Regions from separate parts of the Lysinibacillus sp. G4S2 genome, predicted to be linked through region 3. Evidence: riboswitches for the same ligand, from Rfam matches in the RefSeq annotation. Region 3 holds a riboswitch; each other region holds the start of a gene.

Region 1 (10,241 bases), 2.6 Mb from region 3:
TGAGGCGTATGAAATAAATTATAGTATCGTAAAGAAATGGAAATAATGCAACGCACATTGAAAATAGAAAGAAGGAAGGCAAGACGATGAAAAATTTCTGGCATAGCCTACAACTTGCATTTCAATTTTTTACAGTTTTGCCGGTACATAAGGAAATTCCTTTAACCAAAGCAACCATTACAGGGATGTTCGCCTTTTTGCCGTGGATAGGGGCTCTTATGGGCACCGTAGTGGCAGCGGTGATATATGGTTTAACAGAATGGACGATGAGCAGTGAAGTTTTGCTTTCTTTTTTGGTTGTCGGACTATTCGCTTTATTTACTGGTGGTTTACATTTAGACGGATTTATTGATATGGGGGATGCTTATTTTTCGTATCGGGACCGGGAGAAGCGGCTTGAAATTTTAGATGATCCACGTGTCGGTGCATTTGGTGTGCTTTCGGTGCTATTTTTAGTGCTTAGTAAATTCGTCGTATTGCATGAACTATTCGTGCAGCATAAGTTAGCTCTTTGGATGCTGATTTTTATTCCTTTATTAACGCGTGTGGGCATGAGTTTTTATTTTATGTCGCTAAAGTGTTCAAAAGAAAAAGGGCTTGCTTATTTTTTTAAAACACATATTAAACCGAGTTTGCTTATATGCTTTATGCTTATCACACTAGTTGTGGCGTATACTAGCTTACTGTTTGTCATAGGCTTCTCCATTGTTCCGTTCGTGTTGATTGCTGTATTAGCGATTGCCTTTTTAGTCTTTCGACAATTTACAGTGCGCAACTTTGGTGGTATTTCAGGGGATTTACTCGGTGCTTCAATTGAAGGAATGGAGGTTGTGCTGTGGGTGACGTTGTTATTGTGCGCTTAATGAGACATGCACCAACAAAGGAAAATCTGGAAAAGCGTTATATCGGCTGGACAGATTCATCATTAGCAGATGTATCTTCGCTGACTATTGTAGATAAAGATGTCACAAAGGTGTATGGTAGCGATTTACGGCGCTGTAGAGAAACAGCTGCCCATTATTTTCCGAACGCAACTTACATGGCAGATAAGAGATTCCGAGAGTCGAACTTCGGTGAATTTGAAGGGCAAACATATGAGGAGTTAAAATCTGATCATCGTTATTGTGCATGGTTAGATGACCCGGTACAATCACCGCCTCCAAAAGGGGAAGGCTTTGATGCCTTTTGTGCGCGTGTTATGGAAGGGTTTACAGCGTTATCCAAAGATGAAGATGTTTATCATCTCGTCGTTCATGGTGGAGTCATTCGAGCACTGCTTGTTGCATTTGCACCAACTGAGCAACCATTTTGGACGTATCATACGCCGCATGATAAAATGTTCACTTTAACGTTTTCAAGAAAGGCTTGGGAGGAGGGAGCAAGATGCATGTCTTTATCGGAGGAGCTTATAGTGGAAAAACCGACTATGTCATGAATTTGCTTGCAGATCAAAAAGTTGAGCTAGTAGATGGCTATGTACCTGATGACATTCCTGCCAGTGATATACTTGTTATTAAAAACTTAGAAAAGTGGCTCGTGACACAAGATCTGGAGGATGATGAGGCCCTTGTCAAAACCATTTTGACAAGACTAAAGACTCTTGACGAAAATTGTGCACTGTATATAATTGTGACCGATATGGGACGTGGGGTTGTGCCGATGGAAAAACAGGCACGATTATTACGCGATACATGTGGGCGCTTGTACCAGGCGTTATTTGCTGAAGCGGAACATGTCGTACGCATTTGGTACGGTATCGGGGAACAAATTAAATGATCTAAGAATTTGTAAGGCTCTTTAGTGTGGATGTTTTTTCTAAGGTGTAAGTGACGGAAAGAACCATCAAATTCGTGGATAGAAAGGCCAAATTCGTGGATAGAGCGGTCAAAGTCGTGGATAGAAAGGCCAAATTCGTGGATAGGGCGGTCAAATTCGTGGATAGAAAGGCCAAATTCGTGGATAGAGCGGTCAAAGTCGTAGATAGAAAGGCCAAAATCGTGGATAGAGCGGTCAAAGTCGTGGATAGAAAGGCCAAAGTCGTGGATAGAGCGGTCAAATTCGTGGATAGGGCGGTCAAATTCGTGGATAGAACCGTCAAAATTGTGGATAGAACCATCAAAATTGTGTGTAGAACCGTCAAAGTGACGGATAGAAGACAGAGCGACGGATGGAAGAGCATGTATTTACGTTGATTGGAGTTAAGCTGGTGGCTCATCGGACGCCCCAGGGAAGCTTTGCTCTGTGCGAAAGCGAAGCGTCAGTAAAAAAGCGCCTAACCGGAACTGAAATCACCCCACGCTATGATAATAAAATAACGAAAAGAGGAAATGGAATGGATCGACAAAGGTTAATGAAATTGACACTCGTTGCGATGGTAGCGGCAATATGTGCAGTTGGTGCAGTGATTAAAATTCCAGCATTTATTGCAACTGCTGCGCTGGACTCTGCTCCCGCATTTTTGAGTGTTGTATTTTTATCTCCAGTATTGGCTGGGGTTGCAGGGGTAATTGGGCATTTTATTACAGCCTTAACTTCTGGCTTCCCACTAGGACCACTCCATATTATTATCGCAGTAGAAATGTTTATCGTTGTATGGATCTTCGGGATTATGCATAATAAAGGAATGCATTTCTGGAAATGGCCTGTGGCACTTATTTTAAATGGCGTTGTGGCACCATTACCGTTTTACTTTATCATTAGTCCGGCATTTTATTGGGCATCTCTTACGAGTCTTCCGCTGGCAACATTAATTAATTTAATCATCGTTGCAGTTGCAATGCCAATTTTATCTAAAGTATTTGTGCGTAAGGCAGGGCGATTACATTGAGAAATGCCATAAAAATAGGGGAGCTCATTGCTACGACAGATAATGCCGCAGCAATTGGTGAAAAACCACAAGATGTTGTGTCAGCCTCAGATCAACTAACGGCATACTTGACAGCACGTGTTACTTTTTTAGAGCAGCTTGCCGCAAATGCTTTACCAACACATGTCCTACTCGCTAATTTTTCAGGGGATGCGGCATGGTCTCGGTATGTAGCAGGCATTCAGCAAGTTTTTGATGAAGCTGGTCTTATTTGTCCGCAAATAGACGGTAGCACTGAGTCCAATATGCCAACTGTACAATCAGGTTTGTCTATAACGATGCTTGGAGAACAGCAGAAACGTACACTAACTAAGCATGAACAACTTATTTGGTATACATATGGACTGCCACTTGTAGGCAATGAAGTCCTTGCGCAGCCTGAGGATGTCGCACAGCTACAGCCTGTTTTTCAGGCATGGAAAGAGGACATCGTGCAGCAAGTTTGGCCAGTAGGATCAAAAGGTCTGCAAGCAGAATTTACCCGCCTTTTTGGCAATCAACAGGTCAAAAGTTCGCTAGATGTTGAGAAAACGGCTGGCCCATGTGCAGTCATTTTACTAGGAGTACATCCAGAAAAAGAGCAACTGGCACAAAATATTTTTCCTAGAAATTTTGAAAAACTACGTAAAACTGCATTGTAATAGGGCTTGCTTCGAGAAAAAGTAGCACTTAAAAAAATTCAAGGGGCAAAACGCCTATTGCAACAACAAACACAATATGTTAGATTTGTTTAGGAGTTAAAACACAATATATAGTATTTTGGACAAGAGGTACCAATATGGTTTAAAAGGGAATTCGGAAAAAGAGCATCTTAAGCCGAAGCTGTCCCCGCAACTGTAAGTGCTGACAAATGATGATGATGCCACTGTTAAAAATGGGAAGGCGATCATTTGGAGGAAGCATGAGCCAGGAGACCTGCCAATTTGTTCGAGACAACAACACATTCTTCGGGGATTGAGAAGTGGAGGCGAGAGATTTGTTCACTTCTTTGTGTGCATGTCCTTCATTTCCATTTCCGATTTTACAGCGATCACGCAACCGATAGAGGGTGCATGATCGCTTTTTGTGTTGTTGTAGAAAGAAAGGGAGAGTATGTGTATATGACAATTCAAATCGAACAGCAAATTGCTAAGTTAAAGAATAGTTACACGGAGGATGAACTTGAAAGTTTTGTAAGGTTATCGGATCGATGGCTACGAAAAAATGACAATGCCACATTTGAGGCATGGGCAGATGCGATGATTTTACAAACGCTTAGCCTAATTGATGAAGAGGAGCCATATTGGACATTTGTTGCAGCGCAAATTTATTTAGAAAAATTATATGACCAATTTGCAATGCGTCGCGGCGTTTCAGTGAAAGATGTTTATCAGGTATTCCCAGCACAATTAGCACGCTATACAGAGGCTGGTTTGTATCATGAAAGTTTAACAACAAAATATAGTGAGCAAGAGCTTCAGGAACTTGCTTCTTATTTAGAACAAAGTCGAGATGAGTTGTTTACATATATTGGCTTAAAAACATTGATGGACCGCTATGTTGTCCGTGATTATACGAAAACACCAGTGGAGCTACCTCAGGAACGTTGGATGGTCATTGCGATGACATTGATGCAGGATGAAACAGAAAATCGTTTACAAAAGGTGCGAGAGTCTTACTGGGCAATGAGCAATTTATATATGACAGTAGCCACTCCGACATTATCGAATGCAGGGAAAACACATGGACAGTTATCTAGCTGCTTTATCGATACAGTAGATGATAGTTTACAAAGCATTTACGACACAAATACAGATGTTGCAACCTTATCGAAATACGGTGGTGGCATTGGCGTTTATATGGGCAAAATTCGTAGCCGAGGCTCATCTATTAAAGGTTTTAAAGGGGCATCAAGTGGCGTATTACCTTGGATTAAACAGCTTAATAATACGGCAGTTTCAGTCGATCAGCTTGGTCAACGCCAAGGAGCTATTGCTGTTTATTTAGATGTTTGGCATAAGGACGTCTTTACGTTTTTAGATTTACGTTTAAACAATGGGGATGAGCGTTTACGTGCCCATGATATTTTCACAGGGCTATGCTTACCGGATTTATTTATGGAGACAGTTGAAGAGCGCGGGGAATGGCATTTATTTGACCCACATGAAGTACGAGAGGTTATGGGCTACTCACTAGAGGATTTCTATGATGAGAAAAAAGGTGACGGTTCCTTCCGTACAAAATATGCAGAATGTATCGCCAATCCTTTATTAAGCCGTGAAGTCGTACCAGCGATCGATATTATGAAGCGTATTATGCGCTCACAGCTTGAAACAGGCGTGCCGTTTATGTTCTATCGTGATGAAGTAAACCGCATGAATCCGAATAAACATGAAGGAATGGTTTACTCAAGTAATTTGTGTTAATAGTAGCACCTTCAATCAGAAATGGTTGTCGAAAACTCCGTTAAACGGGGAAAGTCACAATGTGATAACCTACCGTGCTAAATCTTTTGATTAAATTAGTTAATCAAAAGTAAAAGCCTAACGACTATCGAAAGCATAACTCATTGAAAAACATGAGTGAAGAAGCGAGTAGAGTACCCCTCAAGCGAGGCCCGTTATAGGGATAATTCATAAAGGGAAAAGCGGAGCATCCTTCAGGTAGAGCTGAGGATGATGATATAGTCTCCTCTGTATAGTGATATACAGCAGTTCATAAGAGAACGGATTAGGTCTAGCGAACCTAGTTGAAGAAAAGGACAGAAATTTTCCAAAACATGTCACCAACTGAATTTGAGTCTATTACTTTAGAAGATGATGTCATCGTTACACGTCGCAAGCCTGGAGACTTCGTAGTATGCAATTTATCATCCATTAATTTAGGTAGAGCTGTACCGGCTGGTGTTTTAGAGCGCTTGATTCCAATTCAAGTACGTATGTTAGATAATGTTATTGCTCTAAATACAATTCCAGTAAAACAGGCAGAGCGTACAAACTTGCGTTACCGTGGTATTGGACTTGGAACATTTGGCTGGCATCATTTATTAGCTTTAAAAGAAATTCAATGGGAGTCTGAGGATGCTGTAGAATTCGCGGACAAGCTATATGAGGAAATTGCGTATTTAACGATTCGTGCTTCCAACGATTTGGCAAGTGAAAAAGGAGCCTACCCATTATTTGAGGGCTCAGATTGGCATACTGGTGCTTATTTTGACAAACGTGGCTATGACAGTGATAAATGGAATGCATTACGTGCGGCAGTTGCTGAAAAAGGTATGCGCAACGGCTATGTGATGGCAGTTGCACCTAACTCATCGACATCCATTTTAGCAGGCAGTACGGCAACGATTGATCCTATTTTCCAAAAGAGTTATTCAGAGGAGAAGAAGGATTACAAAATACCAGTAACTGTACCAGATTTATCACCAGTGACGACTTGGTATTATAAATCTGCTTATTTCATCGATCAAAATTGGACAATCAAGCAAAATGCTGCACGAGCACGTCATATCGATCAGGGTATTTCGCTTAATTTATATGTTCAAAATACGATTAAGGCGAAGGATTTACTGGCACTGCATATGAATGCTTGGGCGAGCGGTGTAAAAACGACGTATTATGTGCGCTCGACATCTGTAGAATTGCTAGAATGTGAGTCTTGCGCTAGCTAGGGGGAAGTAAATAATGACAACAATTACTAAACGACAAATTATGGATAAAGAAGCACCGAACCGTTCAACAGGCATTGTGAACGGACGCTCTTCTAACATTTTAAACTGGGATGATGTGCGTTTTAGCTGGGCTTATCCAAAGTATAAAAAAATGCTAGGTAACTTCTGGACTCCATTTGAAATTAATATGAGCAATGATGTGAAGCAGTTTCCTGAGCTATCAGCAGTTGAGCAGGAATCCTTCTTAAAGATTATCGGTTTACTGGCGCTATTAGACAGTGTGCAAACTGATTTTGCGGGGAAAGTAGCAGATTATTTAACAGATTCAAGCTTAAATGCACTAATGATCATTTTAGCGCAGCAAGAGGTTATTCATAATCACTCGTATTCCTATGTGCTATCAAGTATTGTGAACAAAGATGAACAAGATCGTACGTTTGACTTTTGGCGTACGGAGCCAGTGTTAGAGCGACGTAATGATTTTATTATTAAGGGCTACCGTGCATTTTCAGAGGAGTCAACTGTTGACAATATGCTAGAGGCGATTATTTATGATGTGATTTTAGAAGGCTTATTCTTCTATTCTGGCTTTGCCTTCTTCTATCATCTAGCACGCAATCAAAAAATGGTGGCAACGTCAACGATGATTAATTATATTAACCGCGATGAACAGCTACATGTTGATTTATTTGTGAAAATTTATCAAGAGTTATTAGAGGAATATCCTGAATACGATACGCCAGAACGAGCAGCACGTGTGCAGGAAATCTTCCGTGAGGCTGTACAACTAGAAGTCGATTGGGCCAATGAAGTGATTGGCGATAAAATTGATGGCCTTGATGTGGAAGATGTCCATGATTATGTGCACTTCTATGCCAATGTTCGTTGTAATCAACTTGGCGTCGAGCGTCCATTTGAAGGCTATCGCAAAAATCCATTGAAGTGGGTTAAAGCTTACGAAGATGTTGATTTAGGGAAAACAGATTTCTTCGAGCAACGTTCTCGTCAATATGTGAAGGTTAATGTAGAAGATAACGGGTTTGATGATTTGTAATGCTCAATGAGGCTAGGGGAAAAGTGTATTTTTAAAGCAAAATTATAAAATTTCACATTAGAAAAGCGCGAGAAATCAAAGTTTATTAAATTGATTTTTCGCGCTTTTTAAATCGCTGATAAAGTTATAACAATCGCTGATAAACCATGAGTAATCGCTGATAAAGTTATAACAATCGCTGATAAACCATGAGTAATCGCTGATAAAGTTATAACAATCGCTGATAAACCATGAGTAATCGCTGATAAAGTTATAACAATCGCCGATAAACCAAGGGTAATCGCTGATAAACCTCCAACGACCGCTGATAAAGGTAATATAACAAGAAAAAGAAATAAGTTAAAATTATCGTACCAAACTATTTCTCACTAAAAATCGATCATTAAATGTGATCGGTACACCTTTCCCGTCCTTTTCGGCGTGAATGTGTAAATGTGGTTCGCTTGTATTTCCGGAGTTTCCTACTTTCCCAAGTATTTGGCCCGTCGTTACTTTGTCTCCTTTTGCCACCACTATGCTGCCTTTTTGCATATGAGCTAATAAAACGGTAGCATCATAGTTCTCGCAGGATAAGGCGACATGATTTCCCTCAGGATTTTCTGGATCAGCTTTAGGAGGAGGGAGATCAGGTAAATCATTTTGGATGTTGACTACTTTTCCGTTACAAGGACTATACAAATCATCTACGAATATTTGATACTTACCCAATTCTTCTGGATAAAGTCCACTTGCGCGGGTTCCAAGCGTATTTAATTTTAAAATGTCTAACGCGTATTTTTGACCTGGATGGTCTTGATGATAGTTCATTAACACCTGATTGCCACCCTGTCCGACATAATAGGTGCCATTCTTAAGTGGAAAAGATAACTCAATTCCTTTTTCAGCTACTGTATAGCTTTTTAAGACCAAAGCATTATACGTACCAAAAACCAAAATAAGGACAATATAAATACCAATTGAAAACTTTTGATTTAGTGTATATTTTATTGTAAACGGTAAATTCCTTACCCTTTTCCAAGAAAAAATGACAGTGACAATCAAGAGAACTAACCAAAGAAAGCGAACATAATATCCGACCCAACTCCAGTTTCCTGCTTGAAATAACCAAATAATTAGTGCTGCAGTTACCAATGAGTCCAACAACCATTCCAGTTTACTTTTAAAAGGAGCTTTCCATAGTGAAATAATAAAGCTCGCAGGTAATACGATTAGCAAACCAATGGAATAAAAGATTGGAAACACTATTTCTCATCCCCTTTTTGTTGCTTTATTGGAAGCTATAACATTATTGGTAATGTTTACTTCATTCTGATTTTCATTCTAACATAGTGATCACAGTTAAAGAACCTTTTCCCCAGAGTTCCAGAAGATGTGAAGAAGATAACAGGTTTGATGATTTGTAATAACTTTAGAGAAAAAAAGCCATGTAGCATAATTAGTGCTGACATGGCTTTTCTCAAGTTTATTCAAAAAAGTCTGATTGGAAAAATGGTGTAATGCCAGCTTCTCTTAAAAAGTATTTGTATTCGGTAGGGACCTCTAATAGTGATTTATTAGGAAGTAATACTTCATCCCTTAATCGTTGAACGAGTTGAGCATCTAATTCTGGAAACCATTTTTCGTAAGGTACTTTTCTTTCTTCTTCTATAGAAATTAAAAAATCAATAATATATTCAAACATCACAGGGAAGTCTTGTTTTATTTGATGATGATGAGCAACGATGGCTTCGATGTAATTGTTCAATTCATGAAACGGTTCATTAGGATCATATCCACCTAAATATTTTCGGTCGTGCTGTGGAATAAAGGTAGAACTACTGCGCGCATGCCAATTACCGAGCATCACTGTAAAAGCGGCAAGGGCACATCTTCGTGTTTCTAAATCTCGAACATTAAAATAATTAAAATATTCATCATACTCACAACCTCCACCAGTATGGAAACCTCCAAGACCAAAATTTTTAAGCCCCTCTGTTACTTTTTCTACGATAGATGTTGGAGTAGGCTGTAACGGCTGATTTATATCAAGCGCAATAATTTCATCGCTACTAGAATCTAATCGATGACCTAGATAAGTAATTGTTCGATAGTATTTTAATATATCTTGATTAGTTGTCGTATAAGCGATGTTGTCAATTAAGAAACCCATTGCTTCAGCGTGTTCTCCTACGTTATATAATGCCATGGCGTAAAATATTTTCATTTGTTCTTTTTTAGGGAATTTACGGAATGCTTCTTGGAAAAGTTTTTTCGCCTCTAAAAAAAGTTCGTGTGTTCGATAAATGCATCCTAATTTGACGTATGCGTCCTCCAGTTCTTCATCTGTTAAACCTAGTTCAATCGCCTGCTCATAAAATGGCATTGCCTTTGTTTCTTCAGCTAAAATATCAAAGCTTCGTGCACATTCATAATGGAGGGAAGGATTGAGTTGGTCGTTTGATAATAATGTCAAAAACATTTGTTTCGATTCTTGTAGTTTTCCTTGTCTTCGTAGCTGTAATGCTATATCTTTAGTGTTTTCCATGATTCTGCCTCTTCTCTGCTTGATATAATTATTATTCTGGAAAAAAAGGATAAAACCTCCTTTTGATTTAAGTATAAATTATCAACCGGGCTCTAAAAAATAGTAGGAGACACAAAAAAATAATTGCCATTTGATAGTTTTCTTC
Region 2 (10,241 bases), 190 kb from region 3:
TTTCACTTCTCCTATACATTTATAAAAATACAAGTGTGTTGATTAATCATTTTTAAATTCAAATTAATTCAAAGAGGCTCTTCACCAAAACGTGTGGTTGATTTCCATTCCGACTGGGCGCTTTGTTGCTGACGCTACGCTTTCGCACAGATAAAACATTTGCCGCTGACGCTTCGCTTTCGCGCAGAGCAGAGCTTCCTGGGGGCGTCCGATGAGCCGCTTAGGCCTACACGATGTAGGTCACGAAGGCGTTATCACAGGATGTGATGTTTTTAGCCTTCGTTCCTCTACCTGCTCGCTCCAGGGTCTCATCTGTGACGCTGATCCCCAAGGAGTCGCCCAGCCTCCACTCCAATCAACTAAAATACAGCGTATATATTTTAAAAAATGTCATCCACAACTTTTAGTGATGAGCCAACAAAAAATCCTTTTATCACTCAATACTAAACCTATTTTTTCCTTATCAACACGTCTGATAAAAATATATAGTATCTTATCATAGTTTTTTAGACTGTAAAGAGTTTTATAATGAATCATCAAAAAGATTATGCAAAGCTAGTATATTACCATAAAAAATCCCTCTCACAATTCTATGTGAAAGGGTTTCCTATCATGTTAAGCAATGTGTTTGTAATTGCTCGCGCTTTTCTTTTGTTAGACCAAACTCTTGCTCTAAAAATGCGGTCTTAGAACCATATTTGTTATCCATTGCATCAAATGCTGCTTGTAAATAATCCTCACGGGCAGACATTAATGCATAAAATTGCTGTAATTCTCGATCGCTATAGTCTTGCTGAATTGCTTGGGCCATCTTTTCTACCAAGGGACGTAAATGTATATTTGTATTTAAATAGTCCGCCATGATTGTTTCCTCAGGTACATCTAAAGCGAGTAAAATAAGTGCACCGCCGATACCTGTTCGATCCTTCCCTACTGCACAATGATGTACAAGCCCTAAATTTTCAGGGTTTTGAATCGTTACCATTAACTCCTTAAACGAAGCATTATTAAAAGGCATTTGAGCATAAAATTCTCGGAACATCTCTGGACTTACAACCTTATAAAAATCTTTTCCTCCGGCATTTGTAGGCATCTCGAAAGCGTGATTGCCCTTTGCCGGTATTTGAATATATTTAGCATGTGGGAATACCGGATTAGGATTGTTTTGCGCTTCATGGTTATCACGATAATCAAAAATTGTTTGGACACCTAGCGTTTCAAAAAGCTTCTTGTCTGCTATCGTCATTTTGCCAAGCGCCGCTGAACGATAAAACAAGCCATCCTTTACAGAACGCCCATCTCTTGACTTATATCCACCCATATCACGAAAATTATGAACAGCCTCAAACGGAATAATCTTCATATCAAATTGTTTCATTCACTGCCACCTCCCTCTGTTAGCAAGCTTCCTTATCTTTATTCTATAGAACAATTCGATATAATACCAATTTTCACACTAGGAAATGTAGTCACTCCCCCTTTTTATCAGTTACTTTGATGGTTATATCCGTCAGTTTGGATACAATCAAAAAAAGCTGCCCTTGATGAAGGACAGCTCTAAAATCAATATAAATTATTTAAAAAGCTCAGGATATACCGCTTTTGCTATTAGCTCAACAGCTTCACCAATACGTGGACCTGGACGGTTTGAGATATCAGGATCTATAAAATAAACCGCTTTATTTTGAATCGCTGTAATTGAATTCCATCCACCACGTGCAAGAATTTCTGCTGCTGAGTTTTCCGTATTCACTGTTGTTAAAATCACTTCTGGATTTTTCGCAATGACATCTTCCTCAGATACCTTTTGCCAGCTTTCGAGATCAGCAAATACATTTTTCACGTTTGCAGCATTTAAAATCTCTTGTTGGAATGTACCAGAACCAGTTGTATATATATCTGGCTTTGGACTAATTTCTAAATAAATATTTTTTGCTTTTACATCTTTTACTTTTGCTTGGACTTCAGCAATTTTAGCTTTAATATCTTCATTTAACTTTTCACCTTTGTCTTCTATCCCCATAACAGATGCAACTTGTTGGATATCACCGTAAACATCATCAAATGAAGTAGCCGATTTAATGGCAAAAACTTTAATTCCTGCATCTTCAAGAACTTTTAGAGCATTTAAGTTTTCATCATCACTACCAGTTGTATAAGCAATAACTACATCTGGCTTTAACGCTAAAATACGCTCACTATTGAATGTTGTAGAACTTGACACACGCTCAATTTTTTTTGCTTCTTCTGGATACGTATCAAACTCAGTTGCACCAACGATTTTGTCGCCAACGCCTAGTGCAAATAATATTTCTGTATTACTTGGTTGTAATGAAACAATAGTTTTAGGCACTGCATTAAACTCTACTTCTACACCACGATCATCCTTAACTTTATAACTTGTTTTCTCAACTTGTTGATCTTCTTTAGAAACAGTCTCTTTATTAGTATCTTCTTTCGCGCCACAGCCAACTAATACGAAGGCCAGCATCAGCACAGAAAGCCATTGTAGCTTAAACATTTTCTTCATTTCATTGATTCTCCTTTTTCTTTTTCATCGGGTATGACTTACTTATAAACGGTATTTCAGCAATACCAGCGTGTTGATTCGTATAGACGGCCATTACAAAAAATACATTGGCTAGCAACCCTAAATAATCAAAGAGAATAGCTGGTACTTCCCGTTCTTCAGACACTTTGTGCAAAATGCGATATGACTTTTTCGCCTCGCTACGGCATAAATGTAATGCTGCAGCAGCCTCTGTTCCTTGAGGTAATACAAAACTTTGTATTTCCCCCTTTACATGACTAACATAGAAATCATAACGATTACTTAGCCAAGTCAAATCATCTTCAGTTACCGCTAATTTACCTCGTACTGAGCCATTTACATGGTAAGCCAATGGCAAAATAGCTAGCAAATCATCGGCTACTACCTCTACCGTCTCTTTTTTCACCGCTACTAAAGCGGCCCCAATATGTGTTGTAAGGCTATCCGTTCGAATTTCAAAATCTACTGTCGATGCCTTTTCACGCATAAATGGATAGCAAGAATAACGTGCATCTTTTTTCAAGTCTAAGTCCCCGCTTTCCTTCATGAAAAATTCTTACTTTATAAATACCTTCCAATGCTTGTCCTATAATTTCATCAGGTAAATTATAAGTGTACATAAAAAAACGCCGTTCCTTCTATGGAAACGACGAAAATAACAGAGATAGTGTCGCATAGACACGACATAGCCTATGGATTTGCCGCATATTCCCCTAGCTTCCGAAGAGTATTTATACGTTCAAATAAAGGTCGGTCTCCTGGCTTGTACAGTTTAACTCCATTCGATCATGGTACGAATCATAAAACCTTCCCATCTAATATTTAGACAGTGGTATATATTTATGATACCTGTACTTACAGTTGCGGAAACAGCTTCGGTTTTTCACCGAATTCCCGATTATGCTTGTTAACACCTTTATTTCGCAAGAATAATTCACTTGTAAAGCAGTTTAACATATATTGATAGGAAAAAATAGCTTTGAGATAAACGGAAAACAAAGGAATTCGAACAATAGTAAGCCATTTTTCTACATAGCTATACAAAATCTCAGGCGTGTTGATTAGGAAAAAATAGGTTTATTATTGATCGATGAAAGGGTTTTTCTTGTTGCTATTTAGTGTCGAGACCCAAAACAGAATCGCTAAAGCTACTTTCGTTCGTTTTATAGGCATACTTTGAAGATTTATCGAAACAAAATCGCTCATTATCGAAACTTTTTGAGCTTTTATCGAAACAAAATCTCATTTTATCGAAACTATTTGGGCTTTTATCGAAAAACAAGCTCTTTCTATCAAAGAAATCAACCACATGTTATTATGAAGAGCTTGTAGCGTAGGGCTACTCGATGCTCGTTCGCAGAAAGCCTTACTCTGTGCGAAAGCGAAGCGTCAGCGACAAAGCGAGTAGCCCGTAGCGGAAATCAGATCCTTCTAATTTAATTAGGGTGGATAAAAATGGTTAATCAACACACCTGACAAAATCATTCTCTATTCTGAATTCACGAGATTTAAAAATGAAGATCTTTACAAAAATATGTACTTGATTGCACATTCCGCTGCGGAAGGACGTGTAAACGTAGTCTGATTCTCCCTCTACTCATATGCTTTCATCAACCAACTTTTTAATCAAAAACGGATTTTAGTATTGATTCAAGGTTATTTTATAGGATTTTTTCAATCGCTTGTTCAATATCAAGCTGTGAATCTGTAGGTTCAAAGCGGGCAACTGTTTTACCATTTGTATCTATTAAAAATTTCGTAAAGTTCCAGCGAATATTACGACCATCTAAAAAACTAGGCGCAATTTGGATAATTGCTTCTGCTAACATTTTTTCCTGCATACTTGCCTTGCCAAATTCGCGATAATCTATCTCGTGCTTTAAATAATTGAATAATGGGTGTGTTGCATCTCCATTTACCTGCACCAATTCAAAAATTGGGAATGTTACACCATAGTTGATTTTACAAAGGTGTGTAGTTTGTTCGCCATCTTCAGGATTTTGATTATCAAATTGATCACAAGGAAAACCTAATACGACGAAATTATCTTTCCCATATTTGTCATACATTTTTTGTAAGTCTTCGAATTGATATGTAAAACGACACTTGTTTGCTGTATTAACAATTAACAGCGTTTTCCCTCGATAAGTTTCCATTGATAATATTTCACCATTTGGCTTCTTTACTAAATAATTATAAATGCTCATTGTTTAACTCCTTTTATTTTTTCATATATTATGAGGTGTGTTGATTAATCATGTTAGAAGACAATATTTTCCGCTAAGGGCATCGACATACATTAGCAAAATTTTAACAAAAAAAAATCCTATTACCGGTCAAGAATAAACCTATTTTTCCCTGCCCAACACGCCTGGATATATTATAAACTATTTCTCTATTAATGAAAGAATTTTCACAAAAAATAGCCATTCCACGAATTTTAATGGATGGCTTTCCTATATCTTCTTTTGCATTTAACATCTTGTTCTTCCTCAATTAAACGCTCCGCAATTTTTAGTAGCTTCGGGTCTTTCGTCTCATCAAATAGCTTTTTAAAAGATAAAATAATATCATAGCGCATTAATTTCGGATTCTTTTCGTCTAAGCATGTTTGGAATCTTTTTGCCAAATATGAAACGACTAAATCTCTTTGTACCTGCCCTGCTACACCTATTTTCCAAATTGCCTGCAAAGTATGTCTCGCAGTTTCTGTTTTTTCATCATATGTCACTGCCCAAATCTTCAAGAAGTCTTCTAATACTCTCTCTTCCGGATCACTTTTCGCTGCTAATGCGCATAAAAATTGTGCAGCGCTTGCACGAATATGTCCATTTTTGTATGTAAGAGCTTTAACAAGCTGTTCCCAAACTGCATATGTCCAATCAACTGGTTCCTCCATTATTTTCATCAATTCTTCGTAAGATTCATATTGAATATCGCGATCACGCTCTGTTAAATTACTAAAAAGTTGCATAATCTCTTTTTCCATGATTCCATCCCTACCTTTATTGTTTCAGACCGTAATAATATTATAATTTTTTATGGTACACTTAACTTACTTTGCGTAAAAGAAGGTGAGTTTATGAATAAAATTAATACTAGGAAACTAATTTTTAGAATGATTATGATTATTTCTTTAATCGTAGCCGCATATTTTATTGTCCCGGTTTCCGTTCCCATAATATTAGCTGGTGTTACCGCATTTTTTTTAGAGCCAATTGTTATGTTCTTTAAACGGCGATGGAAAATGTCTCGGAAAATTGCAGTTGCCTTTATTTATATAGTGAGCGTTATTTTAATTTCTATTATTTGTTACTTTACTATTACACAACTTATGTCGCAAATAATTTTAATTTCAAAGCAAGCTCCCTATTATATTTCAAAACTATCAGAAATGTGGCTCAACATGCAAGAAAACATTTCTAAATACACAGAAGACTTTCCTCCCGAAGTAAGTACCTCGCTTCAAAATACAACAATGGATTTCATAAAGAAAATGGAAGAATCTTTTTTAAACTTCTTTAATTATACTAAAGTTACAGCCTTCTTCGCTGAAATCCCAAGCCTATTTATCAGTCTTCTCGTTTATATGATTGCTCTATTTCTATTTATGCTAGATTTGCCCAAGTTAAAACAGATTACTTATAAATATTTAAAGCCTAGTACTGCAAATAAATTGAAAATCGTCTTGAATCGTTTAAAGGGTGCTATTTTCGGCTATATGAAGGCACATCTACTCGTTAGCTTTGTTATTGGAGGCGTCACACTTATTGGCCTCCTACTAATCCAACCAAAATATGCAATAACGATGACCATCATTATATGGCTAATTGATATTATTCCTTTCCTCGGCTCTATTATTATTTTAGCGCCATGGGGGCTTTATCACCTATTGGTAGGAAATATATCTATTGCTGTAAAATTATTCATCCTAGCTGCTATTTTACTCATTATTCGTCGAGTAGTCGAGCCTAAATTAATGGGTGACCATATCGGTTTATCAACTTTACCTACATTAATTGCAATGTTTATTGGTCTTCAGTTATTTGGTGTGATCGGTTTACTCGCAGGTCCTTTTGTCATTATTTTCTTTATTGCATTAAAAGAAACAGGTATTATCAAGCTGAATTTTAAAATATAGCATCAGGCGTGTTGATTAGGAAAAAAATAGGTTTATTATTGAGTGGTAAAAGGATTTTTTCGTTACCACTTTGCCAATATTTTTCCATTTTAACTGATTGTAGCGTAGGGCTACTCGACTCCCGCGGGAAAGCGAGACAGACGAGACCCTACACGGAGCAGAGCGGAGGAAGCGGCTCGACGCTCGCCCGCAGGAAAGCGAGTAGCCCGTAGCGGAAATCAGCCTCTTTGAATGTATAAAAATGGTTAATCAACACGCCTGATATAGCATTTTAAATAAACACCCATTCAATCATCCCCAAACAAAAAAGGTCATCTTTGTATTTTTTCATTACAAAGATAACCTTTTTGCTATTTAAATCGTCTATATAATGTAAGGCTTATTGAATACGTCCGAAGCCTACTAAATATTGATTCCACCAATCAAGTGATTCAATGACAACACCTTTATTTTGTGCATCAATCATCGTGTTATTACCTAAGTAAATACCTACATGCGCTACGCCTGAACCATAGCTGAAGAATACTAAGTCACCTACACGTGCTTCACTTGCTGAAATACGTTGTGTTGCTAAATATTGTTGTGATGCTGTACGAGGTAAAGATACACCTGCTTGCGCGTAAGACCATTGTACAAGACCAGAGCAGTCAAATCCTGTCGATGGGCTACTACCGCCCCAAACATAGCTGCTACCTAAGAATTGCTTCGCAGTTGAAATAGCATCACCTGAAGATGCAGTTCCTGCGCCAGACCCAACAACAACTTTTTGTGCATTACCTTTGTTACCATTATTACTATTGCTACTATCCTTGTCAGAGCCACTATCGTTACCATTGCCATTTGTTGCTTGTACAACTGGAGTAGCTGATTGAAGTGCACGTAAACGAGCTGCTTCTTCCTCTGCTTTTTTACGTTCTGCTTCTAAACGTTCTTCTTCTTTTTTCGTTGCGATTTCTGCCTTTAATGCTAAAGATTTTGCTTCGTTCTCAGCTTTTTTTACTTCCATTTCGCTTTCCTTTTGTTGAAGCTCTTGGAATTGCTTTTGAAGCTCTTTTTGTTTTTCATCTAATGTTGCTTTTTGTTTCTCTAAATTAGCCTTATCTGCTTCTTGTTGATCTACTAATTCTTGGTCAGCATCCATTAATGTTTTTACCGCTACGACACGGTCCATTAAATCTGCAAAGCTTTTTGATTCAAGAACAACGTTTAAGTAAACACCCACAGTGTCATCTTGTGCTTGATACGCAGCCATACGTTCACTTAAAATTTTTGAACGTTGCTCAATACGCTTTTCAGTTTCTTTAATATCTGTATCAACTGCTTTAATATCTGCTTGTACTTTGTTAAATACTTTTACTTTTTCATCGATCTCTTGTTGTAGTTTTGTTAATTCTTCTTGAAGCTTTTTAACTTCTGCATCTATTTTAGCTTTCTTATCAATCATTTGTTGAGATGTTTCTTCTGCGTGTACTTCTGTTGGTTGAACTGTGTTAAATAATAAGCCACCAGCTAGTGCTAATGCTAGTACCACCGACTTACGCCATTTATTGCGCTTACCCACTTAACTTCTTTCCCTTCATTAGTCAATTTCGCTCTTGTAGTTTTAATGTAATCAATTGAACGATTTTTTTTGTAATTTCTTATATTTATATTAGCCTTTTAAAGTTTAGCATTATTAGCATAACTTTTATACTATTTCACACCTTTTTAATCGTTTAGTAAAACTCGAAATATATTTGTAACATTCACGTAAATTCTGAAAAATTCTCTAAAATAGCTTTTTTTTCTACAAAATAAGCCTTTTAACTCTTTTTCTATTAGACACACCCGATAATTTGTAATCTTTTTGTAATATTTCACGAGAACATTATGAATATAAAAAAAAGGTAAGGGAACATCTCCCCTACCTATTGCTTCATAGAGCGTAACGCTTGAATAGAAAGCCGAACTAAAAGAATAGCACACAAAAATAAACCTATGTATGCAGCTGTATTTAAGTAAACGGCATATGAAGCGTGAATAAATTGTGCGATTGCTAAAAGTGCTACAGAAATAATGCCAAAGGTAATACCAACAAGAAGCAGGACCAACTGGGAAAACAGATTTGTAATAAAACGAGCATTATGCTCATCCGAAAAAACATCGTGATGTAAAATAATTTTCCCGCTCTCCACCCGTTGAATAAGCTGGTCAACTCGTCTTGGCATTTTGCGTAATGTCGGAATAAGCATGGATAGTTCTTCTTGCAAGCGTTCCTTTGTTGCCATCGGTTCTTTAAATGGCTTCAGGAAAGATGCCCGCATATACGCGGATGAAAAATCTTTTGCTTCCGTAAAAATATCAAAACTCGAATCAATTACCCGCAATGTCCCATCCAATGTTACTAGTGACCTTAGCGCTAAACCTACCGCAGGATAGAAAGCAAGACCGAAATCACGAACAACCGTAAATAACGCATGTATTAATTCTTCTGTTGGAATTCGATCCACGTAAGAAATTTTCAACAAGATTTGATCAATTGCTTGTTCCATCTTTGCACGTTCTGCATGATCAGCATTTTCAATCAATAGTGTTAAGCCATCATATAAAATACTTGAATCATTTAGCTGAATCCCCATTAAAAATAGCTTTAAGCCCTCTTGTTGTGTAGCTCCCAAACGACCAACAGCACCAAAATCAAGCAGGATTGGTGTGCCATCTATCTCATCAATATGGATATTTCCTGGATGTGGATCTGCATGAAAAATACCCGAAAAGAGCATCTGCTCAAAGAAGGAATATAAAACAGTACGCGCAAACTGCATACGATCAATTTTTAAACTATTAAATACAGCCGTACCATCCGCAACACTTTTCCCACGTACATATTCCATAACAATAATATTTTCATTACAATATTCTGTATAGATTTTTGGAATCCGTACCTTATAATCGCTTTTAGCAAGGGCATTTGTCACCTGCAATGTATTCCGAACCTCAATATCTAAATGAATTTCCTCGCGTAATCCATCTGCAAATCCTCTAGCAAGTTCCCGAAAGCCCAGTGACTCAGCCCATGAAGACTTGCTTGTTAGCCAATTGGAAAATTCCTCTAAAATATCGAGATCATCTCGCATGATCCCCTTTATTTCTGGACGCAATAGCTTCACCACGACTTCATCATAATTCTTTAATCGTGCCTTATGTACTTGTCCAATAGATGCCGCAGCAATAGGCTCCATTTGAAAATTTGCAAAGATGTCATTCACCGGCTTAGGAAGTGTTCCTTCTAAAATTTGAGTTATCTGCTCTGGCGGTAAAGGCTTCACACGATGCTGTAGCCTCTCCAACTCATCAATAAAGATGGGCGAAAACAGTTCTTTACGTGTAGAAAGCACCTGACCAAATTTAATAAATATCCCACCGCATTGCTCTAAAGTAGCCCTTAAAGCAATTGCAAGCTCCTTTTCATTTTCTCGTTGTCTTGCGTATTTAATCGTTTGAACAACACCATTTGTCACTGCTATTTTTAACACATGTCGCAAGCGCTTTTGTTGTCGCCAGTAGCTA
Region 3 (10,241 bases):
ATCGTCGTATTCATAACTGTTAATAACATTTTAAACTGTTTCTGTAAATCCTCACTATAGTACGGGAAAGAATTATAGTATCCCATAACATAAATTTGAGCGTTCGGATTTAGTTTCTTTATTTCTTCTAAAATAGCGGCAATATTTTTAATTGCTCCTTGCGATGCCTTTAACATCGCTGCTGCATTTATACCAGTTGTCTGAGACTCTTTTAAAATAGGTATTAAATCATTGGCACCTGCTGTCAAAGTAATAATTTCAGCCTCTTTAATAGAGGGACGAAGTTTTACCTTGTCATTTTTATACCCGAATCCTGTCACAGGCTTTTCCACATCATTTTGTATATCTTCCAGTACATTTTTTGTTGTATAGCCTGAATACGCAAATCCCTTATTATAAGAAGTGATGAAACCATCTTGCTGTAAAGCTTGTGCAACAAAATCTGCGTAACCTAAACCGATCATGCCAACCTCATTCATACCATGAGCCAAAGAATCGCCAAGTGCTACGTAATCTGCCTGAGCTACCCAACTTGGCGCTATGTAATCTCTCTGCTCCGCAGCGTTTGCCCCTACTGGTAGCGCTAATTGCAACGCCAGTACACCAGCCGCTAAAAATCGAAATTTCTTTGATAATTGCATACACTCACTCCCCCATCTTTTGCTAATTACTATTTTAATATATGGAGGATGAAAATGGGTTAAATAAGAGAAATTGTTTTTTCTATTCAAGCTGTATCTTCCCATAAATGCCACCACCACCAGCTTCAATTGCCAATTGTCCTGTTCTTGCTAAATCGATCATCTTAGCAATCTTATGTGGTACGATTTGTTCAAGCTGTTCTAGTGAGACTCGATGCAAGATGTTCATCTCTGTACCAAATGCTTGTAGCAATCTTTCCATCATTTTCGGTCCTAAACCTGGAATAAAATCTAGTGGTACTTGGTGAATATACGGTGGTCGAACACGTTTATCCGTCAGCTGCTCTGATAGCTCCATAATACGTAAAGAAACTCCCTTAATAATTTGGATACTTTCACAGTTAGTACAGATTGTTGCCATATTGCTAAGCTGTTCACCACATTTTGCACAGACAGTCTGATGATATTTGCCCAGCAAAGGATTTAAGCCATAATTGGCTGTTACAGCGCGCCCTTGCTGTTCATGTAGCGCCATTTGTAGCTCTGTAAAATTGGCATCAGATAGTCTTAATTTTTGATACTCACGTGCAATTTTCCCAAGCGAATGTGCATCAGAATTGCTGACAAATGTGTATGCTTGAAGCTCTCTGATGTTACTCACCATAGCGGTATCAGAACTTAAACCTAGCTCAATCGCATCTATAAGTTGCGGGTCAAATACTTCTGTTAAACTACGATGCACACCTTTACCAAACAAACTTTTAAACGGTGTAAAAACATGCGCAGGAATAAACAGCCCTCCTAACTCACGAACCTTTTGCTGCAATGTTCGACCATCACAATAGATACGCTGTGAGCTTAAATGAATATTTTTCATATGATAAGACATCCAATTTGAAAATTCCCTCATAAGTAAAAGTGTTGGAAAATAGGCAAGTACGTGGATTGGTCCAAGGCAATGACAATCATAAATCTCAATTTCAGTGCCTGGGATAAGGGTTGTGTCTTTATAACGAAGCCCTCCCTGTTCTAGCTCCTTCAGTTCACCCCGTTCAATCATTTCTGACATTTCATCCATAACCTCTGGTGAATGGCAATCAATAATTCCAATAATATCTAGTCCCTTTCTTGCACTAGAAGTCTCGAGAATTTTTGTTAACGTTAACGATTTACTGCCAGTAATTTTGACAGCGCGTCCACTTAAAGTACGTCCAATATGAATATGTAAATCTGCATATAAATTTTGCATCATTGTAAACACCTCTATTATTTTCAATGAAATAAAAAAACCTCACATTGCTGCAAGGCGTTTCACTCTTAATCATGATGGATGATTGTTGTGAGTACTATTATTTGATTCATAAGCACCTGAGCCCTGTGATGGCATTGTCGAAGAATCATACGCCACTATTGTCACGCCAATTGTCTTCTCTAGCTCATTAATTTTTTCAAGCTGTTGCTGATCTAATTGTGCAAACTTTATCTCTTCCACTTTCATCAATTCCTTTCACGTATACAATTCCCCAAAAAGGATATAAGTATACACGAAGAAAATGAAGCTCTTTCTTCTATTAACAGTTGTCCTATCCATAAATAGCAGGTGTATCTGTTATTGTTGAAAAACAAAATGGTCAAGAAGATCTTTGTAAATTTTGTGGCGCTTTAAATAAGGGTGATTTCCGTCCCAGGCTATTCGTAAAAAAAGCGCCCAGCCGGAACGGAGATCAACCCCTCCTTTTGCCGAAGAACCATACTTTATTTATGTAGTTTTTAAAGCTTTCTTCGTAAATTGCTCAGAGACATACGTTAAATAAGGCTTCCTTGTAAGTGGATGTATTTGAATATCAGCATAAACACCAAATACATCCTGTAATAATTGTGGCGTAAGTACTTCTTCTGGTGTTCCAAAACAAACAATTCGACCTTGCTGTAAAACATAAATTTGATCGCAATACATAGCTGCAATGTTTAAATCATGTATGGCAGCAACAACTGTTAGATGTAGGGTTTGAATTAGATCCATTAGCTGCAATTGATGCTGAATATCTAGATGATTTGTTGGCTCATCTAAAATAAGCATCTGTGCTTGCTGAGCGAGAGCACGGGCAACCATCACACGCTTTTTTTCTCCCCCCGAAAGAGAGCTAAAGCTACGTTTCTCTAAATGAGCAATCCCTGTTTGATCAAGTGCACTTTTTACAATTTGAAAATCTTGTTGTTGATCAAGTTCGAATAGTTTTTTATGGGGTGTTCTCCCCATACTTACTAAATCATGTACGGTAAAGTCGAATAAGACCGGTGTTTCTTGGCTCACAACTGCTAAATTTTTCGCAATGCTTTTACTCGATTGCTTTAAAATATCCTGTTCATTTAATAAGATTGTTCCACTTTCTGGTTTTAATAAACGATACATATTCTTTAGTAGCGTTGACTTCCCACTACCATTAGGACCAATCAGCCCAACGAATTGCTTTTCCTTTATTTGAACACTTACTTCATGTAAAATGCGTTCATCAGAAATGGAGAAAGATACTTGTTTCGCTTCTAATGTCATAATTTCTAATCCCCTTCACCGAAAGAATAATTGTTACGACGTAGCAGCCAAATGAAAAATGGCCCGCCACAAAAAGCCGTGATAATTCCAATTGGCATTTCTTCAGGAGCAATTAAAATTCGGGCAAGTGCATCTGCCCAAACTAAGAAAATCCCCCCTAATAAAGCACTAATCGGTATGACATATTTATGGTTTGAACCTACAATTAGCCGTACAATATGTGGAATGATTAAGCCAACAAATCCGATTGAACCACTGACTGCGACAAGAACACCCGTTAATAATGAAACTAATAAGATAAGTTGAATTCGAAACTGTTGTAAATTAACCCCTAAAGTGACAGCTGCTTCATCTCCAAGAAGTAATAAATTTAAACTTCGATAGTGGAGCCATAGCAAGGCAAACACCACAATAAAAATAACTGTAGGAATTAAAACATTACTCCACTTTGCACCAGCTAAGCTTCCTAGCATCCAAAACATGACTGCCTTCATTCCGCCCTCTTGCTTCGACATCATTAATATAAAATTTGAAATAGCAGATAAAATAAACGACACCGCCATCCCTGAAAGTAAAAGTCGAAAGACAGAAACTCTACCGCCAACACGCGCTAAGAAGAAAACTAACGCCATCGCTGTGAGAGAACCGATAAATGCAGATACGGAAAGAGCATAAACACCAAGAAATGAAAAAGCACCTAAAATGATGACAGCTGTAGCACCAACCGTTGCACCAGAAGAAATCCCTAAAATATATGGTTCAGCAATTGAATTACGAACAAGTGCCTGAATAGCTGCTCCTGCAATTGCCAATCCTGCTCCAACGATAGCAGCGAGCAATACACGTGGAGCTCGGATTTGCCAAATGATAATTTCCTGTGAGCGACTCCAATCTTGTTCTATTCCATTTTGTATAAGTGGGATTTTTGAAAGGATGACCTTCCATACATATTGTGGCGTAACAGAAACCGATCCAACCATTATAGCAATTGTCATTGAAATGAGTAGAACTAGAAGAAGAGTCATTGAGAGTAGTATAAATTTTTTATTCATCTGTTTATTAACTCCTAATCAAAAATAATAGGTACGAAGCAATAAAAAAGGGTATTCCATGCTAAATACGCATAGAAATACCCGAGATTAAACAAAGTAAGAAAGATTTCCTTCTATTGTCCGTAATCGCTTTCATCCTCGTGGGCATTACAGGTATTCGCTAATTGGCAGGTCTCCTGGCTTCGAATCAATGTACTATGATTGCCTTCCCATTCTAGAACAGTGGCTAAATCATCATAGAACTCCTCGTTACAGTTGCGGGACAGCGTCGGATTTGCACCAACTTCCCTTTTAAGTGACACATTTACAAGATGTCACACCATTAGCATCATATATATTTTAAAATTATGACGATTCTATCATATATTTTAATAGTTCGTCTATTACTAGAATTATTCATCCAAATAAGAAGGATAATTATTTTTGTGTTAACCGAATAAAATAATCAAGTTGACACAAAAACTTTATTTTCTTACACTATTATTATCAACATTACTTATTAGGGGTGAAATAATGACAACAGTAGCGGAACACTCGCATCACAAATTAAGAACAGTAGATATTGCTTATATTGGACTATTTTCAACATTGATGATGATTGGCGCTAATATTACTTCCTTTGTACCTTTTATGGTTGTTGGTGGCGTACCAATTACGCTGCAAACATTTTTTGCTATATTAGCAGGACTGATTCTTGGTAGTAGAAAAGGTGCACTCGCTTGTACTGTTTATATGTGCATCGGTTTAGCAGGCGCACCTGTATTTGCACGTTTCAGTGGTGGCTTTGGACAAATCTTAAGTCCTACATTCGGTTTTATTGTCACTTTTATATTAGCTGCATATGTTGCAGGGCTTATTGTAGAGCGCAGCGGAACGAAAAAAAGCTATGTAATTGCTGCTTTAATTGCAACTGCCATTAATTATTTACTTGGAACGAATTGGATGTATTTCGCCTATAAGCTATGGGCTAGTGCTCCAGATGCTTTTTCTTATAAGATGGCATGGCTTTGGATGATGCCTCCATTACCAAAGGATATTATTTTAGCTATATTTGCCGGTATTTTTGCCTACCGCCTACAAAAAGTATTGAAAATAATTCCTGTTAAATAACAGAAACCCTTCTTTAGTTTGATGCTAAAGAGGGTTTTTTTTCTTGTAAGACTGCTATCCACAATTTCTGCACATTTATTTGCTACATTAAGGGCAAATAAGGAGGAGGAAATTAACATGATATTAAAAAGACAATGGCCTATTGGCATACTGACAGCATTAGCTTTACTAACATTATCAGCTTGCTCTACCAGTTCAACTAAGCCGGAAACCAATTCAAAAAATAACACCGAAACTGAGCAGAGCACTGAGATGGATCATTCTATGATGAACCATTCAAGCTCTAGTGAAGTACCAACAACTTTGAAAAATGCTGAAAAACCAAAGTTTCCTGTTGGAAGCACCGCCATTATTACGGATGGTCATATGGCAGGTATGAAAGGCGCAGAAGCAACGATTGTTGGCGCTTATGATACGACAGCCTACATTGTCTCCTATGAGCCAACTACAGGTGGAAATCGCGTAGATAATCATAAGTGGGTTATTCATGAGGAATTGATAGATTCAGGTGAAGCTCCATTGGCTCCTGGTACAGAAATCAAAACGAATGCATCTCATATGGAAGGGATGGAAAATGCGACTGTCCATATAGATGAGGCACTACAAACGACAGTTTATATGATTGATTATACGTCTACAACTATAGGTGAAGCAGTGAAAAACCATAAATGGGTTACGGAAGAAGAGCTAGCAACAAAAAAATAAAAATTCAACCTCTGCGGGAATTCTTCCATCAGAGGTTGTTATTTCTAGCTTCTAAAGGCTTTCGATCAGCTGACTTATGCCATTTATAGCCGATTCCCCAAACTGTTTGTAAGTACTCATCAGCTGGAAAACCACTTTTTCGTAATTTTTCTCGTAAATTACGGACATGTGAATCAATAGTTCGATCTTCAATTGATACGTTATAACCCCAGACTGTATTAATGAGATGTTCTCTTGAGAAAACTTTATTTTGATAATCAAGAAATAACGCTAACATTGCAAATTCTTTCGGCGTTAAAGGAATAGCCTCTTGTTGAAAATATAATTCAAAGGATTCTTTATTTAAACGTAGCCCTTCAAAGAAAATAACTTTTTCTTCAACTTTCGTTCTTCTTAATACAGCATTTATACGAGCTAGTAACTCTTCTTCATCGAAAGGCTTTAAAATATAGTCGTCTGCCCCAATATTTAACCCTTTTATGATATCAGCCTGCTCCCCTTTTGCTGTTAGCATAATCACTGGTATATCCGAAAACTTCCTTATTTCCTGACAAGCTTGCCAGCCATCCATCTCTGGCATCATAATATCTAACAGCACTAAGTCTATATGATTTTCCTCTAAATACACTAGAGCATTTCTAATCGATGTCATTGCTATACAATGAAACGTAGGCTCTAAGTAAAGAGATAGTAAATCTAGCATCCTTGGTTCATCGTCAATTAGTAATAATGTTTTCATTCGTTCCTACTCCTTAAACAGTAATTCAAAAGTAGTCCCTTTGTTTTCCTCACTAAAAACGGTTACTTCTCCTCCTTGTGCATGTACAAGTTCTTTGACAATAGCGAGGCCTAATCCTGAACCTCCATGCGCACGTGTACGAGATTTTTCTACCCTATAAAAGCGTTCAAAAATATAAGGTAAATCCTTCTTCGGAATCCCTTTCCCAGTATCTTTTATAATAATTTTTAACAAGTTACTGTGTCTTTTCACAATTACGGAAGTCGAATCTCCTGAGGAACAATACGTTAATGCGTTATTTAAAAGATTTAAAATAATTTGCTCAAGTCTTGCCGAATCAGCCATTAATGTTAATCCCTCTTCACATTGAACAAAAAAATCTATTTGTTTTTCCTGAAAAGCAGGGCTCAGCTTGGCTTCAATATTAACCAAAAACTCATCCAAATGAAGATATTCCTTGTCAATAACAAAAGAATTTTCATCCATTTTTGCTAAATCAAATAAGTCTTTTATTAAACGAGAAAGTCGATTTGTTTCTTCTATAATAATGCTTAAATATTTTTGGCGATCTTGCTCCGTCAAATCACGTTTATAAAGTATGTCTGTATACCCTTTTATAAACGTTAATGGTGTTCTAAGCTCATGGGCAATACTTGATAAAAATTCCTTTCTCTCTTCTCTTAAATGTTGTAAATCATCTGATAAAAGCTGTATTGCATTAGAAAGATCGCTTAATTCATCTTTACCATTAGTAGAAAGGGCCACCGTAAAATCCCCTTTACTCATTTTCAAAGTAGCTTCTTTCATTTGAACTAATGGGTAGGCGAGCTTTCTAGACAAAACAATAATGACTGCAATGGTCACCAATCCTGAAATAATACCAACAATTAGAAAATGCTTATTTAAGCGTTCCATTAATGCATGGATAGAATCTGTATTTTGAAACATAAAAACATAGCCAATTGTCGTTTGCTGTTTTTGGATAGGACTAATTGTTGCAATATATTTCTCCTCCTGCCAATTATCCTGCAATACCTTTCCATTATAAGGAACGTTATCCTCGAGCTTCTTTATATAAGCTCTTATTTCAGGGTGTGGCTGTGAAGCAGCTAATAGTTTTCCAGCCTTATCTGAAATAACAACATCCGTATTTTCTTTTGATTCCATTAATACTACGTGAGCTAATGTTTCCTTATCGAAATTTTGCTCTAATATTGTTCGATGTGAATTTCCCCTTGCCTGCAAGCTCTTTAATTCCTCTTCAACTCTAGAATTGGTCAAAGACGCATGTAAGAAAAGCATCATAAATGTTTCAATACAAAATAATGTGCTAAAAAAGATTATTCCAAGCTTAAGTGAAAGTTTTTTCATCCTCTAACCACCAATATAGGATTTCATAAAAGTATAACGTTAATATATGAAGATTTCATGCAGAAATAAATCTTATAAAGCGAGAGGTTGATTTCCGTTCCGGCTGAAGCTACTTGACGCTCACTCACAGGAAAACGGGTAGCCTAGAACGGTAATCACCCTCATGTAAAGCGGCTCAACATTCACACATTTTTTTATCAATACTAAGAGGTTGGGACATAAGTATATTTCTGAAGCAAAATTACAATATTTCACATCAGAAAAGCGCAAGAAATCAACGTTTCTACAATTGATTTCTCGCGTTTTTTAAGGTTTTGACCAGTTATGTCCTAGCCTCTTTATTTTTTCATCCAGTTTAAGAAGTTATCAATAACTACATCAAGGAATTTAACAGTACTCTCATCTGTTAAATTGCCTTCTTCATCAAATTTAGTGTGCACAGCTCCAATATAAACGTCATTACCACTAAGTAATGGTGAATTAACACCAGGTGAGAATAAAATATCTCGTAAATGTAATTGTGCTTTAACCGTACCTAAGTTACCCATTGATGCCCCCATCATGAACGATGGCTTGCCAATCATTACTTTGTCCACACGAGATAACCAATCAATAGCGTTAACCATAACACCTGGCACAGTACCATTATATTCTGGTGTTACCCAAAGAACTGCATCTGCCGCTTTAACTTTTGCTTTAAAATCAAGTACTGTTTGTGGTGCTTCATTTTCGATATCTTGGTTATACATTGGTAGATCTTTTAAGCTTACTATTTCAAGATCAAATTTCTCTGTATAACGTTTTTGAATGAATTTTGCTAATTGCATATTATAAGACTCTTTGCGGATACTACCTACGATTGCTACTACTTTCATAAATGCTTCCTCCTAAACATACATTAACTTTATTATTTATAAACAATTCTATTTTATACTACCCTAATAATAGGTAGCAAATTCCTCAACCGGTTTACGATAACCTCGTAAGCGGCGACTGCTTTCTTTTTCCTTACCAATTGTCATCATTAGTGCAATTTCATGTGTTTCTGGCACATTAAAAAGAGCTCTCATTTGTTGCTGATCAAAGCCGATCATTGGGCATGTATCCCATCCACGGTTTTTGGCTGCTAGCATAAATAGCATAGCTGAAAGTGAAGCGTTACGAATCGCTTCTTCCTTCATGAATTCCTTGCCACGTTCTTCATAAAATTTTGTATTTTCATCAACAAGATTGTCTAATTCACAAGCAGTAATAATGCCTAAGTCTACCATCCCTTGACTAAGGTTAGCTGTATTTTTATAGGCTTCCTTATCCCCTAAGACAAGGATGACCCCTGAAGCTGAATGCACTTTATATTGCCCATTAGCTGCTTCTCTTATTTTTTCTTTCATTTCTTCATCCAAGACAAGGATGTAATTCGTATGCTGTAAATTAAAGGCTGACGGAGCAAGCTTTACATCCTCCAAAATGGGGCGTATATCTTCTTCTGTCATTTTGATGCCCTCTATAAAATTATTTGCAGAACGGCGCTTATCTATTAGCTTTGAAAATTCCATTTATCTAACCCTCTTTCTTAAAAAAAGTCAAAATCATGTAGCTGTTAAGAGTATGTAATTGCCATTCATCAGTGTATCGTGCTTCACTGCAAAAATGGCAAAAAAAGTATTACTCATTTTCTTTATCGAACGTAATCGTACTTCTTACAGTGTCAATAGGGCGAACAAGCTCTTCGATTTGTGCACGCTTTGGCTCTAAAAATGGTGGCAATGATAATTTTTCACCTAAAGTTTCATAAGGCTCATCTCCCATAAACCCTGGGCCATCAGTTGCTAGCTCGAATAAAATTTGTGGTGCTACTCGTGCATAAAGTGATTCAAAGAAATGACGATTTACATAACCAGAAGTATGGAAGCCAAAGCCTTCAAATCGTTCAGTCCATTCATCTAATACAGCCCGATTCTCTACACGGAACGCTGCATGATGTACTGTACCGAAGCCTTGACGAGCTACTGGTAAAACTGAGTTAAATTCTACAACCATTTGTGCACCATTTCCGCCTTCACCAACCT

What was found. A riboswitch is a leader RNA that binds a small molecule or an ion and turns the genes downstream of it on or off. The one in region 3 is predicted to bind cobalamin.
Region 1: it holds a riboswitch for cobalamin, as region 3 does, so the genes downstream of both, QUF91_RS12050 (ribonucleotide reductase N-terminal alpha domain-containing protein) here and QUF91_RS25030 (FecCD family ABC transporter permease) in region 3, are expected to answer to the same signal.
Region 2: it holds a riboswitch for cobalamin, as region 3 does, so the genes downstream of both, QUF91_RS25955 (hypothetical protein) here and QUF91_RS25030 (FecCD family ABC transporter permease) in region 3, are expected to answer to the same signal.

The regions. Positions count from the first base shown of each region.
Region 1 is NZ_JAUCFJ010000002.1:2,350,601-2,360,841, forward strand. It holds gene QUF91_RS12015 (bifunctional adenosylcobinamide kinase/adenosylcobinamide-phosphate guanylyltransferase) at 1-46, shown strand, start outside; gene cobS (adenosylcobinamide-GDP ribazoletransferase) at 87-863, shown strand; gene QUF91_RS12025 (histidine phosphatase family protein) at 836-1,435, shown strand; gene QUF91_RS12030 (bifunctional adenosylcobinamide kinase/adenosylcobinamide-phosphate guanylyltransferase) at 1,384-1,776, shown strand; gene QUF91_RS12035 (hypothetical protein) at 1,778-2,215, opposite strand; gene QUF91_RS12040 (ECF transporter S component) at 2,207-2,827, shown strand; gene QUF91_RS12045 (hypothetical protein) at 2,824-3,507, shown strand; cobalamin riboswitch at 3,618-3,804, shown strand; partial or broken gene QUF91_RS12050 (ribonucleotide reductase N-terminal alpha domain-containing protein) at 3,967-5,268, shown strand; partial or broken gene QUF91_RS12055 (ribonucleoside-diphosphate reductase subunit alpha) at 5,607-6,518, shown strand; gene QUF91_RS12060 (ribonucleotide-diphosphate reductase subunit beta) at 6,532-7,572, shown strand; gene QUF91_RS12065 (M23 family metallopeptidase) at 7,918-8,814, opposite strand; gene QUF91_RS12070 (tetratricopeptide repeat protein) at 9,035-10,096, opposite strand.
Region 2 is NZ_JAUCFJ010000002.1:5,098,459-5,108,699, forward strand. It holds gene QUF91_RS25945 (tyrosine-protein phosphatase) at 611-1,378, opposite strand; gene QUF91_RS25950 (helical backbone metal receptor) at 1,574-2,530, opposite strand; gene QUF91_RS25955 (hypothetical protein) at 2,532-3,074, opposite strand; cobalamin riboswitch at 3,283-3,484, opposite strand; gene QUF91_RS25960 (glutathione peroxidase) at 4,213-4,758, opposite strand; gene QUF91_RS25965 (hypothetical protein) at 4,992-5,540, opposite strand; gene ytvI (sporulation integral membrane protein YtvI) at 5,634-6,692, shown strand; gene QUF91_RS25975 (C40 family peptidase) at 7,072-8,253, opposite strand; gene QUF91_RS25980 (ABC1 kinase family protein) at 8,600-10,241, opposite strand, start outside.
Region 3 is NZ_JAUCFJ010000002.1:4,904,433-4,914,673, forward strand. It holds gene QUF91_RS25010 (S-layer homology domain-containing protein) at 1-641, opposite strand, end outside; gene QUF91_RS25015 (endonuclease Q family protein) at 724-1,890, opposite strand; gene QUF91_RS25020 (hypothetical protein) at 1,963-2,133, opposite strand; gene QUF91_RS25025 (heme ABC transporter ATP-binding protein) at 2,401-3,195, opposite strand; gene QUF91_RS25030 (FecCD family ABC transporter permease) at 3,201-4,247, opposite strand; cobalamin riboswitch at 4,397-4,586, opposite strand; gene QUF91_RS25035 (biotin transporter BioY) at 4,761-5,357, shown strand; gene QUF91_RS25040 (YdhK family protein) at 5,475-6,062, shown strand; gene QUF91_RS25045 (response regulator transcription factor) at 6,091-6,801, opposite strand; gene QUF91_RS25050 (sensor histidine kinase) at 6,808-8,172, opposite strand; gene QUF91_RS25055 (NADPH-dependent FMN reductase) at 8,511-9,047, opposite strand; gene QUF91_RS25060 (nitroreductase family protein) at 9,111-9,728, opposite strand; gene QUF91_RS25065 (ring-cleaving dioxygenase) at 9,838-10,241, opposite strand, start outside.